Regions from separate parts of the Ferdinandcohnia sp. Marseille-Q9671 genome, predicted to be linked through region 3. Evidence: predicted binding sites of a transcription regulator. Region 3 holds the regulator's gene; each other region holds the start of a gene.

Region 1 (4,441 bases), on a different contig from region 3:
AAGATCTATATTTGCAGATTTTGCAAGAATTTCTGCTGTCTCTTCTGGATTTTCTAGCACCCATGTACGAGCCTTTTCATACACTTCTATTACTTTCTCAACGTATTTAGGGTATTTTTCCGCAAATTCAGAGCGAACATTTAAAGTTCCATACGTATTAAAATCAGCATTTCGGTAAAAAAGCTTAGCATCTGTTTCGATTTCGACTCTAGCCATATGGGGATCTAATCCTGACCATGCATCTACTTGACCTGTTGACAATGCCCCTGCTCCGTCTCCATGTTGTAGGTTAATAATCTCAACATCTGATGGACGTAATCCTTCTTCGTCTAAAGCACGCAAGAGGAAAATATAAGGGTCAGTCCCGATAGTTGCTGCAATCTTCTTTCCTTTTAAATCACTTACACTTTGAATCTCTGAATCTTTATTTGCGACAAGTGCAGTCCACTCCGGCTTCGAGTAAATATAAACCGATTCAATTGGTGCGCCCTTTGCCTTAGCCATTAATGCTGCAGCACCAGCGGAAGAACCAAAATCTGCACTGCCACTGTTTAAGAATTCTAGTGCTTTATTGCTTCCCTGGCTAAGAACAAACTCAACTTCAATTCCTTCTTCCTTAAATGCTTCTTCAGCCCAGCCAAACTCTTTTAACACAAGACTTGTTGGCGAGTAAAAGGCATAGTCTAGTGTGATTTTTTTAGGTTTTTCATCTCCTTGGCCTGCTTTACTTGTGCTTGTTGAACAACCAACAATTCCGACTACTAGAAGTAAAGCAATAAAAATAAGACTAGTTTTTTTCATTATTTTTCTCCCTTTTTAAAGTGACTTTAATAAAATCAAATACTCCTTGGCGCTATGAGTAACGAATTTTTTAGGTCTCCACAATGTGAGACAAGAAGGCATTACATTAGTCAAGGGCATAACCCCCGACTAAGTATTGTTAAATTTCACACGCGAATGTGACGATAGATCCCCGTAAACGCTGTGCCTCTTTATATGTACAACGATTGTGAACGACTTCAATGCCTGCTTCTGCTGCAATTTGCGCTGCCTTAGGTGAAATAACCCCTTCTTGGAGCCAGAAGATTCTCGGCTTCACTTTCGCTGCTTCCTTAGCAAGTTCAATTGCCGCCTCTGGACTTCTGAATACTTGCACTACATCAATCTCAAATGGTACTTCTTTTAAGTTTGGATAAGCCTTTTCCCCAAGAACCTCAGTTTCCCTAGGATTTACTGGAACTATTTTATAGCCTAGGCGCTGCATCTTCCGTGCTAAACGATTGCTCGGACGGGCTGGATTACTGCTTAAGCCGACAACTGCCAATGTCTTCTGCCTTTGTGATTCTATCCCATTTGTCTCTTCACGAACGATTGGTGACTGTAGTGCCCAACGGATTACCCCTTCATCATTTATAACAACTTCTCCCTTTTCCTCACCTTTTGACGAAAGGCCCGTTGCCTCATAAAATGCTCGATCAAGGTCATTTTGTAGATCACGGATCGATTCAATACCCACCGATAGACGAACTAAATCTTCAGAAACGCCTGTGAGAAGGAGCTCTTCTGCACTTAATTGCTGGTGTGTTGTAGAAGCCGGATGGATAATTAAAGACTTAGCATCACCTACATTAGCGACATGTGACCATAGTGCTACGTTATCAATTACCTTTCTCCCTGCATCTCTTCCACCTTTAATTCCAAAGTTAACGATTGAACCTGAACCATTTTTTAAATATTTCTTTGCGAGGTCATAGGATGGATGATCCTCTAGACCTGGATACGATACCCACTCGACTGCTGGATGATTTTTTAAATAGGTTGCTAGTTCTACTGCATTTTGGTTATGTTTTTCAATCCGTAAATGAAGTGTTTCAAGTCCTTGTAGCAAATAAAAAGCATTTTGCGGACTTAAGCATGAGCCAAAATCACGTAGAAGCTGTACACGAAGCTTTTGACTAAATGCTAATGTTCCAAAATCGAATGCATATCTTACACCGTTATAGCTCCTATCTGGTTCTGTAAATCCTGGGAACTTTGGATTATTCCAATTAAAACGACCTCCATCTACTACAAGACCGCCAATTGTTGTACCATGTCCACCAATCCATTTTGTCGCGGAGTGAATCACGATATCTGCACCCCATGTAATGGGTTTACAAATATATGGAGAAGCAAATGTATTGTCAATGATGAGTGGAATCTCCGCTTCATGTGCTACAGCTGCTACAGCTTCTACATCTAGTACCTGCAGACTTGGGTTTCCAATAATTTCAGCAAATACTGCTTTCGTATTCGGGGTAATTGCTTTTCTAAAATTCTCAGGATCCTTCGAATCTACAAAGTGCACCTTAATACCGTATTTGGGTAGTGTTGTAGAAAATAGGTTGTAAGTACCTCCATATAGATTTGTAGCGGCAACAATTTCATCACCAGCTTCCGCAATGTTCATAATTGCTAACGCGATGGCTGCCATACCTGAGGAAGTTGCAACTGCTGCGACACCATCTTCCAAAAGGGCAATTCTTTTTTCCAATACATCTACGGTTGGATTTCCGATTCTTGAATAGATATTCCCTGGTTCATCAAGTGCAAATAAACTCCTTGCATGTTCGGAATTGTGGAAAACATACGAACTCGTTTGATAAATCGGCACTGTTCTAGATCCAGTCGTTGGATCTGGCGACTGTCCCCCATGTAATAATAGTGTCTCTAAGTCATAGCTTTCGAATTGTTCAGTCATATGTATACCTCCAGTATTTTTATATGAAAACTAGGAATAATACTAATGCAACTCCAATCTTTCACATCCAGTAAATTAAAAAAAGCCCTCTTCAGAAAGAAGAGGGCTTAATCCTCCTCTTATCTGCCAGGTATTTCTACCTGCTGGAATTAGCACCTTTTCAAGAATAATCTTGAAGGTTGCCGGGTTTCGTAGGGCCATGTCCCTCCACCGCTCTGGATAAGAGTCCTTTATTAAATTAATACGTTCCTGTTTTGCTTCATAAAAGGATTATAGTATGGGGAAAAACCAATGTCAAACACTTTTTAAATATTATACCTTATTTGAATTTTTATTTAGATTCTTACTTTCCCTCTAAACCCTATGTATGTACCTGTAAAATAAGACCTAAAATCTATTTATGTCTTTTTTGTGAAGCCTATTGCTTTTCTTGCAAATCCGATGTATATTAAGAGTGTAGAAAGTTAGTGAAAAACTTCACAAACTAACTACAACAAGCTGGCAGCTCAAGCAATTATATTTTTTTACAATGCTTTGTGAAAAACTTCACAAATATATGATAAGGGGAGATTAAAATGAGAGAATTTTTAAAAGGACCTAAAATGGCAGTTATATGGACAGTATTACGAATTTGGTTAGGTATTCAATGGCTAAATGCTGGTTTTCATAAATTAACAGATGGATTTGATGCAGGTGGCTTCCTACAAGGTGCACTAGCTAAAGCTGGTGGCGATCACCCTGCAGTAGCAGGCTGGTACGCAACATTCCTTGAAGGCTTTGCAGTACCGAATGTAGAAATATTCAACGTACTCATTCCTTGGGGCGAAGTACTAGTTGGTCTTGGACTGATTCTAGGAGCTGCAACTATCCCAGCATTACTAGCAGGTGCATTCATGAACCTAAACTTCCTACTTGCGGGAACTGTAAGCACAAACCCAGTACTTTACACAGTTGCAATGATTCTACTATTTGCAGGCGCTGCTACTTACTACTTCGGTGTAGACAGATTCGCAGTTCCTTATTTAACTAAGTTCATGAACGAGAAAAAAGGCACAAAAACAGCAGCGAAAGTTGCGTAACTACTACTAAAAAGTGTTCCTCACAACGAGGAACACTTTTTTATTTATTCATCATCAATCTCGCCGTCACCGATTTCATCTTCTTCTTCGATTTCTTCAATCTGTTCGCCTTCTTCAGGCATTTCGTCGTCACCACAGCCCACTAACGAGAACATAGGAACTGCTAAAAACAAAAGCATTAAGAACTTTTTCATCACTGAAAACCTCCTTTCTTCTAGACTTTCCATTCACAAAAGAAATATGTAAACTAGTGTAAGGGAACACTAATATCTCTAATAAGGAGGAGACCAATCATGCGAAAAATAAAACTAGGAACCAGCTCATTACAGGTACCAGTTATAGCAGTAGGCTGTATGAGAATTAAATCATTAGAAAAAAAGGATGCGGAACAATTTGTTCAATCTGCATTAGAACAAGGAGCAAACTTTTTTGACCATGCCGATATTTATGGCGGTGGGGCTTGCGAGGAAATATTTGCAGATGCGATACATATGAACGATGATATTCGAGAAAGTATAATCCTTCAGTCAAAATGCGGAATTCGTAAGGGAATGTTTGATTTTTCAAAAGAACATATTTTGCACTCTGTTGACGGGATCTTAAAACGACTCAACACCGACTA
Region 2 (4,441 bases), on a different contig from region 3:
TCGAAAATCAGATTGTTCAGAAGCATTTTATGAAGTTGAAGGCCTTATTGGAGGAAAACATACTGATACTAGCAGGCAAAACTCAAACACTTGATGAATCGACATTTGGGATTGTCATCCTTCAGGCTGATTCGGTACAAGAAGCTCGTGAGATTATGGAAAATGACCCTGCAGTTAAGGAAGGAATTATGACAGCAGAGCTCTATCCATATCGTATTGCCCTCTTTAATAATGGTTTTCATGAGTAGCTGAAGATATGATTATCGGGAGTCATGGTTTCTGGAGAAGAGTATCTGAAACAGTCCCAATACCCCTAAATCAAAAAGAACCCATGGGATTCCATGGGTTTAACTGTTTAATACCCTTTCTTATAATCAACTACATTATGAGGTAACGCTTCACCACGTACATAGTTTTCAAGATTCGGTATAAAAATATCCTCAATTACACGCTTTGTATAATGTTCAGTAGACCCAGAGGTATGAGGTGTTACGATTACATTTTCAAGATTCCAAAGCGGGCTATCCTCCTGGAGAGGTTCCTTCGTAAAGACATCAAGGCCGGCTCCTGCAATTTCTCCAGATTGTAATGCCTTACTTAACTCTTCTTCAACGACAATCTCGCCTCGTCCAATATTAATGAAAAAGGACGAAGACTTCATCTGTTTAAATTCTTCTGCTCCAAACATATGGTGGGTTTCCGAGGTTAGCGGTAGAGTCACAACGACATAATCACACGTAGGCAGCATATCTGATAATTGATCAGGTGTATACATCTTATCTACAAAATCTACATTTCTACCGGAATGTCTCACTCCAAGTACAGTCATACCAAATGCCTTTGCAATTTTAGCCGTTTCTTTTCCAATTGCCCCGACCCCAATAATACCAATCGTCTTTTCGTGAATTTCAAGTTTCATGTCAGCATGATGCCACTTTTTCTCTTGCTGGTTTCGTACATATGTATGTATCTTTCTCGTTAATCCAAGCATAAGAGCAAAGATGGTCTCAGATATCGGATAGGCATGAACGCCATTCGCACTCGTTAGTAGAATATCTCGATTCTCCATTTCAGCGAGTGGCATACTATTCACCCCTGCACTCCAGCTTTGTAACCAACGAAGCTTCGAATCAGATAAAATGCATTGATCCGCAATTTCCTTTTTCCAGCCAACAATAACCTCAGCATCTCCTAAATGATCCAACCAAACAGATGAATCCCTCCCAGCAACAATTTCCCAACTCGGTACAATAGCCTTGATTTGCTCCAAATGAGACTCTTCAATATCCTGTGTAATAACCAGTTTCCTCATAGTATTCCTCCATTCCAGTGGGACAGTTACCTTGCCCTGGGACAGGGGGACAGGCACCTTGTCCCACCATATTTTTACAGGGACAGGGAACCTGTCCCCGTGACCCATTTGTTTCTAGTATACATAGTATTGAAATTCCAATCTATGTTAAAGTTTGAAGAGTATTCCTAGTTGATATTTTGAACAGTTTTTGAATTAATTGTGACGAAATTTAGTTTTTATATATATTGTGAAATTTTTCACATGATATTTCGTGGAAAAGGGTGTATGATAAGTTTGTAAGGAAGTTTGCTCAGTAGTGAGCAAGATGAATTTAATCAATCAAACATATAAATAAAACCTTGTAATGGAGGTCTTTCATGATGAAAGCATGGACTGGTTTTAAAGAGGGTAAATGGCAAAACGAAGTAGATGTACGTGATTTTATCTTACAAAACTTTACACCTTATGACGGTAATGATGAGTTTTTAGTAGGTCCTACTGAGGCAACTTTAACTTTGTGGGAGCAAGTAATGGAATTAACCAAACAGGAGCGCGACAATGGTGGGGTTCTTGATATGGATACGAAAGTTGTATCTACCATTACCTCACATGGACCTGGATATTTAGATAAAGAGAAGGAAAAAGTAATTGGATTCCAAACAGATAAACCATTTAAACGTTCTCTGCAGCCTTTTGGCGGAATCCGAATGGCGGTCGATTCTGCTAAATCCTATGGATTTGAAATAGATGAGGAAATTGTAAAGATCTTTACTGAATACCGTAAGACCCATAATCAAGGTGTTTTTGATGCCTACACACCAGAAATGAAGCTCGCTAGAAAAGCGGGAATTATAACAGGACTTCCAGATGCTTATGGACGAGGTAGAATTATTGGGGATTATCGTAGAGTAGCACTCTATGGTGTGAACCGTTTAATTGAAGAAAAGAAGAAAGATCTGCTTCATACAGGTAATGGTGAAATGTCAGATGATATTATTCGTGATCGTGAGGAGATTTCTGAACAAATCCGTGCCCTTCAGGAATTAAAAGAGTTAGCAAACTCTTACGGATATGATATTTCAGAGCCGGCAAGCAATACAAAAGAAGCGTTTCAATGGTTATATTTTGCCTATTTAGCTGCTATCAAGGAGCAAAATGGAGCAGCAATGAGTTTAGGACGTGTCTCAACTTTCCTAGATATATATATTGAAAGAGATATAGCGAACGGTTTAGTAACAGAACAGGAAGCTCAGGAGATTGTGGATCATTTTGTTATGAAACTACGTCTTGTGAAGTTTTCAAGAACACCTGATTATAATGAACTGTTTAGTGGAGACCCTACTTGGGTGACGGAATCACTTGGTGGTGTCGCACTTGATGGACGTCCATTGGTCACAAAAAACTCTTTCCGTTTCTTGCACACATTAGATAATTTAGGACCAGCACCAGAACCAAACCTAACAGTCTTATGGTCTGTGAATCTACCGGATAACTATAAAAAGTACTGTGCAAAAATGTCTATTAAAACGAGCTCAATTCAGTATGAAAATGACGATATCATGCGCGAAACCTATGGTGATGACTATGGTATTGCATGCTGCGTATCTGCAATGACGATTGGTAAGCAAATGCAATTCTTCGGAGCAAGAGCAAACCTTGCGAAAGCTTTATTATATGCTATCAATGGTGGCGTTGATGAAAAGCTGAAGATTCAAGTTGGACCAACCTATGCACCAATCACGTCTGAGTACTTGGATTACGAGGAAGTAGTCGAAAAATATGATGTGGTACTTGAATGGCTTGCTGGACTTTATGTGAATACACTAAATATCATTCACTATATGCATGATAAATATAGTTATGAGCGCATAGAAATGGCACTACATGACAGAGAAATTCTCCGTACGATGGCATGCGGTATTGCCGGTTTATCTGTTGTGGCGGATTCACTTAGTGCAATTAAATTTGCCAAAGTACAAACAGTAAGAGATGAAAACGGTATTGTTGTAGATTATAAGATTGAAGGGGATTTCCCTAAATACGGTAACAATGACGATCGGGTGGATGACATTGCGGTTGAGCTTGTAAAACGCTTTATGAATAAAATTAAAAAGCATAAAACATATCGTAACTCTGTTCACACTCAATCTATTTTAACAATCACGTCTAATGTTGTATATGGCAAGAAGACTGGTAACACACCTGATGGACGTAAAGCTGGTGAACCATTTGCACCAGGTGCAAACCCACTTCATGGCCGTGATACAAATGGTACCTTGGCATCTCTAAGCTCTGTAGCGAAGCTCCCTTATGAGTATGCGTTAGATGGAATTTCTAACACGTTCTCAATCGTTCCAAAAGCATTAGGTAGAGAAGAAGAAACAAGAATTAGTAATCTAGCAGGTTTACTTGATGGATATGCAATGAAAAAAGGACATCACTTAAATGTGAACGTGTTTGACCGCGAGACCTTATTAGATGCGATGGAACATCCTGAGCTATATCCACAATTAACAATACGTGTATCTGGATACGCAGTAAACTTTATCAAGTTAACAAGAGAACAACAAATTGATGTGATTAACCGGACATTCCACGAAAGCATGTAAGGAAATGTCTCTGGTGGCGAATCCCTCATGCCCCGATTGTTCTAAGGGAGGTTTCCCTGCAGTTATTAACAGTACACCTTTACAGGGAAACTGCTAGTAACTGTCTTACAAAATCGGACGCATTAAACGGTGGCGCATTTGAACATTTAGGAGGACGATGAACATGAACGGACGCATTCATTCAATAGAAACCTGTGGAACACTAGATGGGCCAGGATTACGATATGTCATATTTACACAGGGGTGCTTGCTCCGTTGTCAGTTTTGTCATAACCCGGATACTTGGAAATTAAATATAGGGAAGGAAATGAGTGTTTCAGAGATTATTAAGGACATCAGTACCTACCTACCTTTCTTTCAAGCTTCAGGCGGTGGTGTTACTGTTAGTGGTGGTGAGCCATTACTACAGTTGGATTTTTTAATAGAGCTATTCAAAGAATGCAAAAAACTCGGCATTCACACCACTATTGACAGCTCTGGCGGATGCTTTAATCGGACTCCTCATTTTATAGAACGTTTAGAGGAATTACTTACACTC
Region 3 (4,441 bases):
CAAGGTAATCAATCTTAACGCTTTTAGGCTTGATAATTTCGCCACTATCATGTGACATATGACCTGCAATTATTTTTAACAATGTCGATTTTCCAGCACCATTACGGCCAACAATGGCAATACGGTCCCGTGTTTGTACTTCGAGTTTTATATTCGATAAAATAAGATCAGCAGCAAAAAACTTTTTGAGCTGATTTACTTGTAGTAAAATCATGTTATTTCACCTCTTGTTTCTAACAACAGTGTATCTTATATTATCTTCATAGAGCAACTGCAATGATAATGTTCACACATGTTTCTAAGACATGTATGGTAAAATAGTGTATAGTTTTAGGGGAGGTTCAAAAAGTCCGGTGAAAATGACACATCGAATTTCTTCGTTGGCTTGCTTTTCCGTTCCTCACGTATTAATTGCATACGTTCCGGTACTCAAAGCTTCGCCGCCTTGAACTTCTTGGTCCTTTTCATCCTCCTTTTGAACACTCAGTTTAGGGGAGGGTTAGATATATGGCTTCATTTACCCATTTTAATGAACAAGGTCGGGCAAAGATGGTCGACATTACAGATAAAGCTGATACAGTCCGTACTGCGATTGCAAAATCAAGTATTGCTGTTAATAAAGTGATATATGAGCAGATTATTAATAATGAAGTTAGCAAGGGAGATGTTCTTGCTGTTTCCCAGGTTGCAGGTATTATGGCAGCCAAAAGAACTTCTGATCTTATCCCAATGTGTCACCCATTAGCATTAAAAGGTGTGGATATTTCGTTTGAATGGGCAGTTGATAGCGACGAGTATATCTTACATATCAATGTAACAGTGAAAACAAAAGGTAGTACAGGGGTAGAAATGGAAGCACTTACGGCTGCGTCTGTTTGTGCATTAACCATTTACGATATGTGTAAGGCTGTTGATAAAGGGATGGTCATCGGGCCAACTTATTTAGCAGAAAAAACAGGTGGAAAGAACGGCAACTTTAAAAGGGAACTATAACAGCTGTGAGTTCAAATGAGGATGATTGGAACTTTTACATTTGAACGTAACATAGAAAGTTCCGAGTTAGTGGAGGAATTAAGGTGAATCTTGAGCAATCAAAAATACCACAAGCAACTGCCAAAAGGCTGCCACTCTATTATCGTTTTCTGAAAAACTTGCATGCTTCAGGTAAGCAAAGAGTGTCTTCAGCAGAACTGAGTGAAGCGGTTAAGGTAGATTCAGCAACAATCCGAAGAGACTTTTCCTATTTTGGGGCTTTGGGAAAAAAAGGATATGGCTATAACGTCAACTATCTATTATCCTTTTTTAGTAAGACACTTGACCAAGATGAATTAACGAAAGTTGCCTTAATTGGCGTTGGAAATTTAGGTACTGCATTTTTACACTATAATTTTATGAAAAATAACAATACAAAAATTGAGCTTGCCTTTGATGTGGATTATAATAAGGTAGGTACTAGTATTGGTGGAGTTGAAGTTCACCATTTAGATGATTTAGAAGAAAAATTACCCGATGATGTAACTGTAGCTATTTTAACAGTACCAGTTGGTGCGGCACAGCCTATAACAGATCGTCTAGCTAATAAAGGAATTAAGGGTATACTGAACTTTACTCCTGCTAGAATTAACGTTCCTGAACATATACGGGTGCACCATATTGATTTAGCTGTCGAGTTACAAGCACTTGTCTATTTTTTAAAGCATTATTCTGGAGAAGAATAGGAATAGATGTTCACTATTGAGGAGGTGACTTGCAGATGGGAAGTCTTGGATTTGGTAGTATTTTATTGATTGTGTTTTTTGCGTTGTTAATTTTCGGACCAAAGAAATTGCCTCAATTAGGAAAAGCAGCAGGTAATACATTGCGTGAATTCAAAAACGCAACAAAAGGTTTAGCAGATGATGACGATGATGATGTAAAAAAGAACGACACTCAAGATGTGAAGTAATGATAGGATGAAACACATGAATGAAAAAGAAATGTCTGTCTTTGATCATATCGGAGAATTAAGAAAACGACTAATCTTTGTAGTTGTTTTCTTCTTCATTGTTGCGTTAGGCAGCTTTTTTCTTGCAGAACCATTGATTCTCTACTTACAAAATGCTGAGGAAGCTAAAGAACTAACAATGAATGCCTTCCGTATGACGGATCCAATAAAAATATATATGCAATTTGCCTTTATTATTGCGCTAGTTATCTCATCTCCTTTTTTACTGTATCAGCTATGGGCATTTATTAGTCCAGGGTTGTATGAGAAGGAAAGAAAGGTAACCTTAAGTTATATCCCTATATCTGTAGGATTGTTTTTAGTAGGGGTTTCATTCTCCTATTTTATTCTTTTTCCGTTTGTTGTGAACTTTATGACTCGATTGGCGGAACGTCTTGAAATTAATCAGGTAATAGGGATAAACGAGTATTTTCAATTCTTGTTACAACTAACTTTACCATTTGGTTTCTTGTTTCAGTTGCCAGTTATCATCATGTTTTTAACAAGGTTGGGATTAGTAACACCGATGTTTCTTTCTCAAATCCGTAAGTTTGCGTATTTCATTCTTTTAGTAATTGGAGGCTTAATTACCCCTCCAGAGTTGATTTCACATCTAATGGTGACTGTTCCATTATTTGGATTGTATGAAATCAGTATTCTCGTTTCGAAGAGTGCCTACAGAAAGGTATTGAAGGCAGAAATGCTAGCAGCTAATGGCATGGAGTAGCGAAAAGTGGAAGGGCGCCTAGAGCTAGTCATAAAAAATAACCTCTAAGACAGAGGTTATTTTTTTGTGACTTTTTTTATTTTACTGTGTAAGGCAAACATCCGGATTGCCACACCAAAATCAAAAGTTGCGACTAGTGCAAGAAGGATTGTGGAAAAGTTCCATATTGTGTCCGTAGCACTTCCAATCGCTATATAGGTAAAAAGAATGCCCATTAACGCGTATATGATGCCCATCGCAAAAGGTGAAGTTCTTCGCATAGACTAAAAGCCTCCAATAAATATCGATTGTAGCTTATCGGTTTCCTTCATAATCCTCTCTATATCATCTGCAAAAATCGTCTGTCCCACTACAACAAATGTGTTCATCGCAACATGTGCAAATATCGGAACGATAATCCGTTTTGTATGTACATAAAGGAATGCAAAGGTAAAGCCCATAGCAGTATAAATAAGAATGTGAGTGAAATCCATATGAACCACTGCAAAGATTAAGGAGCTAATCAGAGCAGAAATAAAGAAGCCAAATTTTTTATATAAGGACCCAAATATAATCTGACGAAAGATAATTTCTTCAAGGATTGGACCAATAATAGAAACAACAATCACCAGTAATGGCAGTGACTTTACAAGGGCCATAATTTCTTGGGTATTTTCAGAACCAGGCTCAATACCAAAAACATAAATTTCAATATTCGCTGCAAGAGCCTGCGCTGTCATAGCCATGAAGATACCTGCAATTGCCCAACCGAAAGCCTCCCCTCTGGAGGAACGTTCAAGGTTTTGGTGTCTTTCCCTTATATCTTGTCGTAATAAATATAAAACAATCGGGAGTGCAGCCACAAAACTAAAGATCGTCCAAAGAGAGATAATTGTATTTTTAGCAGTTTCAGGATCTAAATTATCCCCAACTCCCAAAAGTAAAAGAAGTGGAATACCGAGAGCACCTGAAAATTGCATGAGGATATACGTTAATATAACATACCAATATCTAGCTTTCATGTAAGTCTCCTTTAATTAAACGTTTTTATAAGCGATTTTGTTTCAAACTCTTATTCATGCTTTGTATTGTAACATATATTCATAACTATCTATTAGTATTATGCTAATCCAAATTTTCATAGAGGGAAATTTTTTAAATCTTATGGTTTAAATTTTTTATTCATGACATAGGATAGATAGGTGAGTCAATTTTGCTTGTACAAAAATAGAATCTTTTTTAGAAAATTCGATAGCAAATACTTGCAAAATAGAATCAGATTATTTAATATAATAATTGTGTTAGCACTCAAGTGGTTTGAGTGCTAATAATAAGAAAAAACATACTTACAATTATTTGAGGAGGTTGTTTCACTTGTTAAAGCCATTAGGTGATCGCGTTGTTATTGAACTAGTTGAATCAGAGGAAAAAACTGCAAGCGGAATTGTACTACCAGATTCTGCAAAGGAAAAACCTCAAGAAGGTAAAGTTGTTGCTGTAGGTACTGGTCGTGTACTAGACAGTGGTGAAAGAGTTGCTTTAGAGGTTGCGGTTGGTGATCGCATTATCTTCTCAAAATATGCTGGTACTGAAGTGAAATACGAAGGTACTGAATACTTAGTTTTACGTGAAAGTGACATTCTAGCTGTTATAGGATAATAGGAAAACAGCATTAAATATCATAGAATACTTATTATTTGAGGAGGGCTTACAAAATGGCAAAAGAAATTAAATTTAGCGAAGAAGCACGC
Region 4 (4,441 bases), on a different contig from region 3:
TAAAACAACTTATTGACAAGGGACATCGTGTAGCAATGGTAGGAGATGGGATAAATGATGCACCCGCAATTGCCGCTGCCAATGTTGGAATTGCAATGGGTGGGACAGGGACCGATGCGGCGATGGAAACTGCAGATGTCATATTAATGTCTGATCGGCTTGATCGCTTATCATTGGCTACAGGCTTAGCAAAGGTAACTGTTAGGAATATGAAGCAAAATATGTATTTTGCAGTTGTAATTGTGACAATATTATTAATTGGCGTATTAACAAAGACAGTCTTCCTATCATCTGGTATGTTTATACATGAGGCAAGTGTACTACTCGTGATCCTAAATGCGATACGACTTGTCCATTATAAAGAAGATATAACAAAAGATTCGACTATAAATCTCTATATAAAACAGGATACCAGTACCAGAGGTGTAAGATAGGAGAGTTAGAATGTCTTGTCAATCATGTAATCATACTAATCATTCCTCATGTGTCTCGAAGGTCCCCATTTTTAACCATTTGAATGATACGGAAATGGCTGAAATCTCTAATCTGATTGTGAGTAGAAAATACAAAAAAGGAGAGCTCTTATTCCACTCAGATGAACTCTCCGAACACCTCTTTATCGTCCATAAAGGTCGGATGAAAATGTACCGAATTACAGAGAATGGTAAGGAACAAATTATAAGGTTTGTGGAAGAAGGAGATTTTATTGGGGAGCTATCGTTATTCTCGAAGTCAATGACTACGAGCTTCGCAGAGGCAATGGAGGATTCTGAAATTTGTACGATTCAGCAACAAGACATACATCAACTACTCTTGCGGTACCCTACTATCTCATTGAAAATATTGGAGGAATTCACACGAAGACTCCATGAAACAGAAAGTTTAATCGAAAAATTAAACTCGCAGGATGTTGAAAAGCGTGTTGCCAGTTATTTAGTTGAATTAATAGAAGGTCAAGGTGGAACCATTGCTGATGAACCATTGACTATTCAATTACCTATACGAAAAGCAGATCTTGCATCCTATCTTGGAACATCGCAGGAAACACTGAGTCGAAGACTTTCATCTTTCCAAGAACAAAATTTAATTGAGTTAAAAGGACAAAGAAAGATTATTGTAAAACAACTAGAACAGCTTAAAAAGAAAGCTAACAACAATTGAAAAGGTGAGAACATTGACCAATGCCATTCTTGTTTTTGCCAGTATGTCGGGGAATACAGAAACAATGGCCATGTCTATAGCTGAAGGTGTGAAAGAACGCGGGATCAATCTCGTGATAAGAGAATGTTACGAAGTAGAACCTAATGAACTGATTAACTATGATGGAATCCTATTAGGCAGCTACACCTGGGGTGAAGGCGAGCTTCCAGATGAATTTGTTGATCTATACGATGAAATGGAACATCTAGATTTCAGATTTAAGAAGGGCGCGGTATTTGGATCAGGGAGTACACTTTACTCGTGTTTTGGGGGAGCAGTGGACTTACTAAGTAAAAAACTAACAGACCGTGGTGCAGAAATACTAAATCCGCCCTTAAAAATGGAGCAGACCCCAAATGATAACGAAATTGAGAGATGTAAAGAGTTTGGCAGACAATTTGCGGAAAAGCTTATAGCTTTGTAAAAAAATGAAGAAAGAGACCGGTTTAGTTACTGGTCTCTTTGCTGACTCTTGGTGTAATTTTCCTAGGTTTGAAATTAATATCCTCTGACGAATAAATTGTTATGATTAGGGTTCCTCCATGTGTTTTAGCCCGGATCAAAATAGGTTGGTTATATGTATTTTTAAAAAGAAAATCTGGTCCGTACCAACTAACGGTCGCGTCACGGCCTGGAGGTACATAACCTACGCGTTTGCTATGTGAATATCGTTTTACAATTTCAACTCCCGCAAGGTCAACAGCATTAAACAATGTGGAAGAAACCTGGCAGATTCCACCTCCGATTCCTTCAATTAGTTCTCCCTTGATAATCTCAGGTGCAGGTTGGTACCCTTTTGCAACCGTACGCTTTCCCACAACCTTATTAAAAGAAAAAGTCTCATTTTGAAAGAGAACATGATTATCTATTGCGTCAGCTGCAAGACGAATATTTGTGGAACGCTCTTTTTTAGAAGAGTTAAAAAATGTTACATATTGTCCAATTCTTTTTACCCGAATTGTAGACAATAATTCGCTATCTACTCGAGGATAGATCCTTTGAATAGGTACCTCAAATGAATTCCTACTCCCAAAGAATGCTGAATAAAATGACCTTGTAAATCTGTCTTTATCTAGCTTAACTCCTACATGTTCTGGAATAATTTCACCCGACTTACCAATTGCTGCATCCTTAGGTTCCTCGTAAATCTGCTCGTCTACATAAGTGAGGAATTCCTCGAATTTATTACTGTTCAAGGTTGGAACTCCAAGTAACGGAACGGAATAATCAGCCCGGTTGACTGTTGCAATTGGATTTCCATTATAGGTTATGTAGAGATCATCATGCTGATGAACTTGTGAAACGGAAAGGAGGAGCATTACAGTCCAAATAAACTTCATATTCCCACCACCTTCATTCTAAACTTGCTGTTTCTCATAGTATGGATGGTTAGTATGATTTCCATTAAAAATGAGCTGATTTTAATTGTAACAATTTGTTCAAATTCAAAAAAACACCTGTGATTTGCATCACACCAAGGTTTAATGACTTTATGTTAAGATTATTTCTTTTTACAAATAATTCCTTCCCATTTTCGTAACATCTTTTTAATTTCACTCGTGTTATTATCATTTACACAGTGATAATGTTTTAAGAAAATAACTTTTTACAATAAAATTAGCTATGTTTTTCAGTTTCTTTACAGAAAAATTAAGTAGCTAAAAAATTTTTGACAACTTTGTGAAGTTGTACACAAATTCATGATGTCACACATAGTTGTTAACTAAGGTTACCTATTGGAAATGCCAAGAAGGAAGGAGTACTTTTATGAAAATCAAATGGTTTTTCTTATCAATGGTTATTACGATAACCACTGTATTAGCCGGTTGTGAACCATTACTAGTGTTAGATCCGAAAGGTCCACAGGCTGAAAGACAAGCAAATGATATCCTGCTCTCAATTGGGATCATGGCTTTTGTAGTTATAGTTGTTTTTATCCTGTTATTTTATATGCTCGTAAAATACAGAGCTTCTAATATGCCTGAGGATTATGAGCCACCTCATATTGAAGGCAATCCGTGGATTGAGGGACTGTGCGTTGGGATTCCGGTACTAATTGTTGCATATCTCTCTTTTGTATCTGTTCAAAGTAACTATATTGTAGAGTCAGCCCCAAAAGGATATGAAGAAGAACCCTTGGTAATCTATGCTTCTTCATCTGATTGGAAATGGCATTTTAGTTATCCGGAAGAGGATATTGAGACAGTAAACTATTTATATATCCCGACTGACCGACCACTTGAATTTAGACTTTATTCATATGGACCTATTACAAGCTTCTGGATCCCACAGCTGGGTGGACAGAAATATGCAATGGCAGACATGATTACGACCCTACACCTCGCTGCAGATGAGCAAGGTGAACTGATGGGAAGAAACGCCAACTTCAGTGGAAAAGGGTTTGCGGAAAATACCTTTAGTGTAAACGCCGTTCCTAAAAAGGACTTTGAAGAATGGGTAGACGAAGTAAAAGAAACAGCAAAGCCTCTAACGGAGGAAAAATTTGAAGAACTTCTGGAACCAGGACATCTTGGCCAAATGACATTTACAGGAACACACTTAGAATTTGCGCCACCACCAGAGCATAATCATGGTTCCGATGATTCAGATGCTGAGTCCCATGAAGGGCATGAAGAACATGGGGAAGATCATTCCGAACATCAAGAACATGATGAAGATCATTCAGAGCATAGTGGTCATTAAGAATTGGAAAAAAGTTTTATAAAAGACATAACTTACGTTGTGATGAAGAAAAGTGTATTTGATACTGTGTCTCAAGGACACACCGCATGCTTGAGAGTTGCGAAATGTCTATGAGAGCGGGTCTTAAGGACAGAACACATGATTGAGTGAATTGAAATGTTCATGATACCGCTTCTCAAAGACGAACCGCATACTAAAGAGGTTAGAAATGTCTTTGATAAATCGACTCAAGGACAAACCGCACGCTCGAGTGAATTGAAATGTTCTTAACACCATATCTAAAAAATATAAATTCGAACGGAAATATATACTTCAATTGAAAGGAGTAACAACGGATGGAATTCTTTGAACGATTTGCCATACCACATCCTAGTCCCGCCATATATGCAGCAATGGTAGCGATTGGACTTACTGTAATTGGGATAGTAGCCGGTTTAACCTATTTTAAAAAATGGGGTTACCTATGGCGTGAATGGTTAACAACTGTTGACCACAAGCGTATAGGGATAATGTATTTAATTTCCGCATTACTCATGCT

Evidence for each region. The regulator Rex, encoded in region 3, represses fermentation and respiration genes when NADH is low (regulators of the CRP and FNR family bind a similar motif). The targets are predictions, from matches to a motif close to TTGTGAAATATTTCACAA.
Region 1: ACWNMY_RS10665 (DoxX family membrane protein) is a predicted target of Rex. The motif match lies at 3,275-3,292, and genes of this name have one in related genera.
Region 2: pflB (formate C-acetyltransferase) is a predicted target of Rex. The motif match lies at 1,540-1,557, and genes of this name have one in related genera.
Region 4: qoxA (cytochrome aa3 quinol oxidase subunit II) is a predicted target of Rex. The motif match lies at 2,879-2,896, and genes of this name have one in related genera.

The regions. Positions count from the first base shown of each region.
Region 1 is NZ_CDRJTA010000001.1:2,155,263-2,159,703, forward strand. Features, by position in the region: gene ACWNMY_RS10655 (aliphatic sulfonate ABC transporter substrate-binding protein) at 1-801, opposite strand, end outside; gene ACWNMY_RS10660 (PLP-dependent aspartate aminotransferase family protein) at 941-2,740, opposite strand; SAM riboswitch class I at 2,857-2,966, opposite strand; gene ACWNMY_RS10665 (DoxX family membrane protein) at 3,316-3,819, shown strand; gene ACWNMY_RS10670 (hypothetical protein) at 3,864-4,013, opposite strand; gene ACWNMY_RS10675 (aldo/keto reductase) at 4,113-4,441, shown strand, end outside.
Region 2 is NZ_CDRJTA010000003.1:183,284-187,724, forward strand. Features, by position in the region: gene ACWNMY_RS13645 (YciI family protein) at 1-248, shown strand, start outside; gene ACWNMY_RS13650 (D-2-hydroxyacid dehydrogenase) at 356-1,312, opposite strand; gene pflB (formate C-acetyltransferase) at 1,675-3,903, shown strand; gene pflA (pyruvate formate-lyase-activating protein) at 4,067-4,441, shown strand, end outside.
Region 3 is NZ_CDRJTA010000002.1:176,421-180,861, forward strand. Features, by position in the region: gene ACWNMY_RS12585 (ABC-F family ATP-binding cassette domain-containing protein) at 1-214, opposite strand, end outside; gene moaC (cyclic pyranopterin monophosphate synthase MoaC) at 508-993, shown strand; gene ACWNMY_RS12595 (redox-sensing transcriptional repressor Rex) at 1,077-1,718, shown strand; gene ACWNMY_RS12600 (twin-arginine translocase TatA/TatE family subunit) at 1,754-1,945, shown strand; gene tatC (twin-arginine translocase subunit TatC) at 1,962-2,711, shown strand; gene ACWNMY_RS12610 (YdiK family protein) at 2,768-2,971, opposite strand; gene ACWNMY_RS12615 (CPBP family intramembrane glutamic endopeptidase) at 2,975-3,712, opposite strand; gene groES (co-chaperone GroES) at 4,065-4,349, shown strand; gene groL (chaperonin GroEL) at 4,406-4,441, shown strand, end outside.
Region 4 is NZ_CDRJTA010000003.1:169,341-173,781, forward strand. Features, by position in the region: gene ACWNMY_RS13565 (heavy metal translocating P-type ATPase) at 1-434, shown strand, start outside; gene ACWNMY_RS13570 (Crp/Fnr family transcriptional regulator) at 445-1,161, shown strand; gene ACWNMY_RS13575 (flavodoxin) at 1,166-1,624, shown strand; gene ACWNMY_RS13580 (VanW family protein) at 1,647-2,540, opposite strand; gene qoxA (cytochrome aa3 quinol oxidase subunit II) at 2,968-3,903, shown strand; gene qoxB (cytochrome aa3 quinol oxidase subunit I) at 4,239-4,441, shown strand, end outside.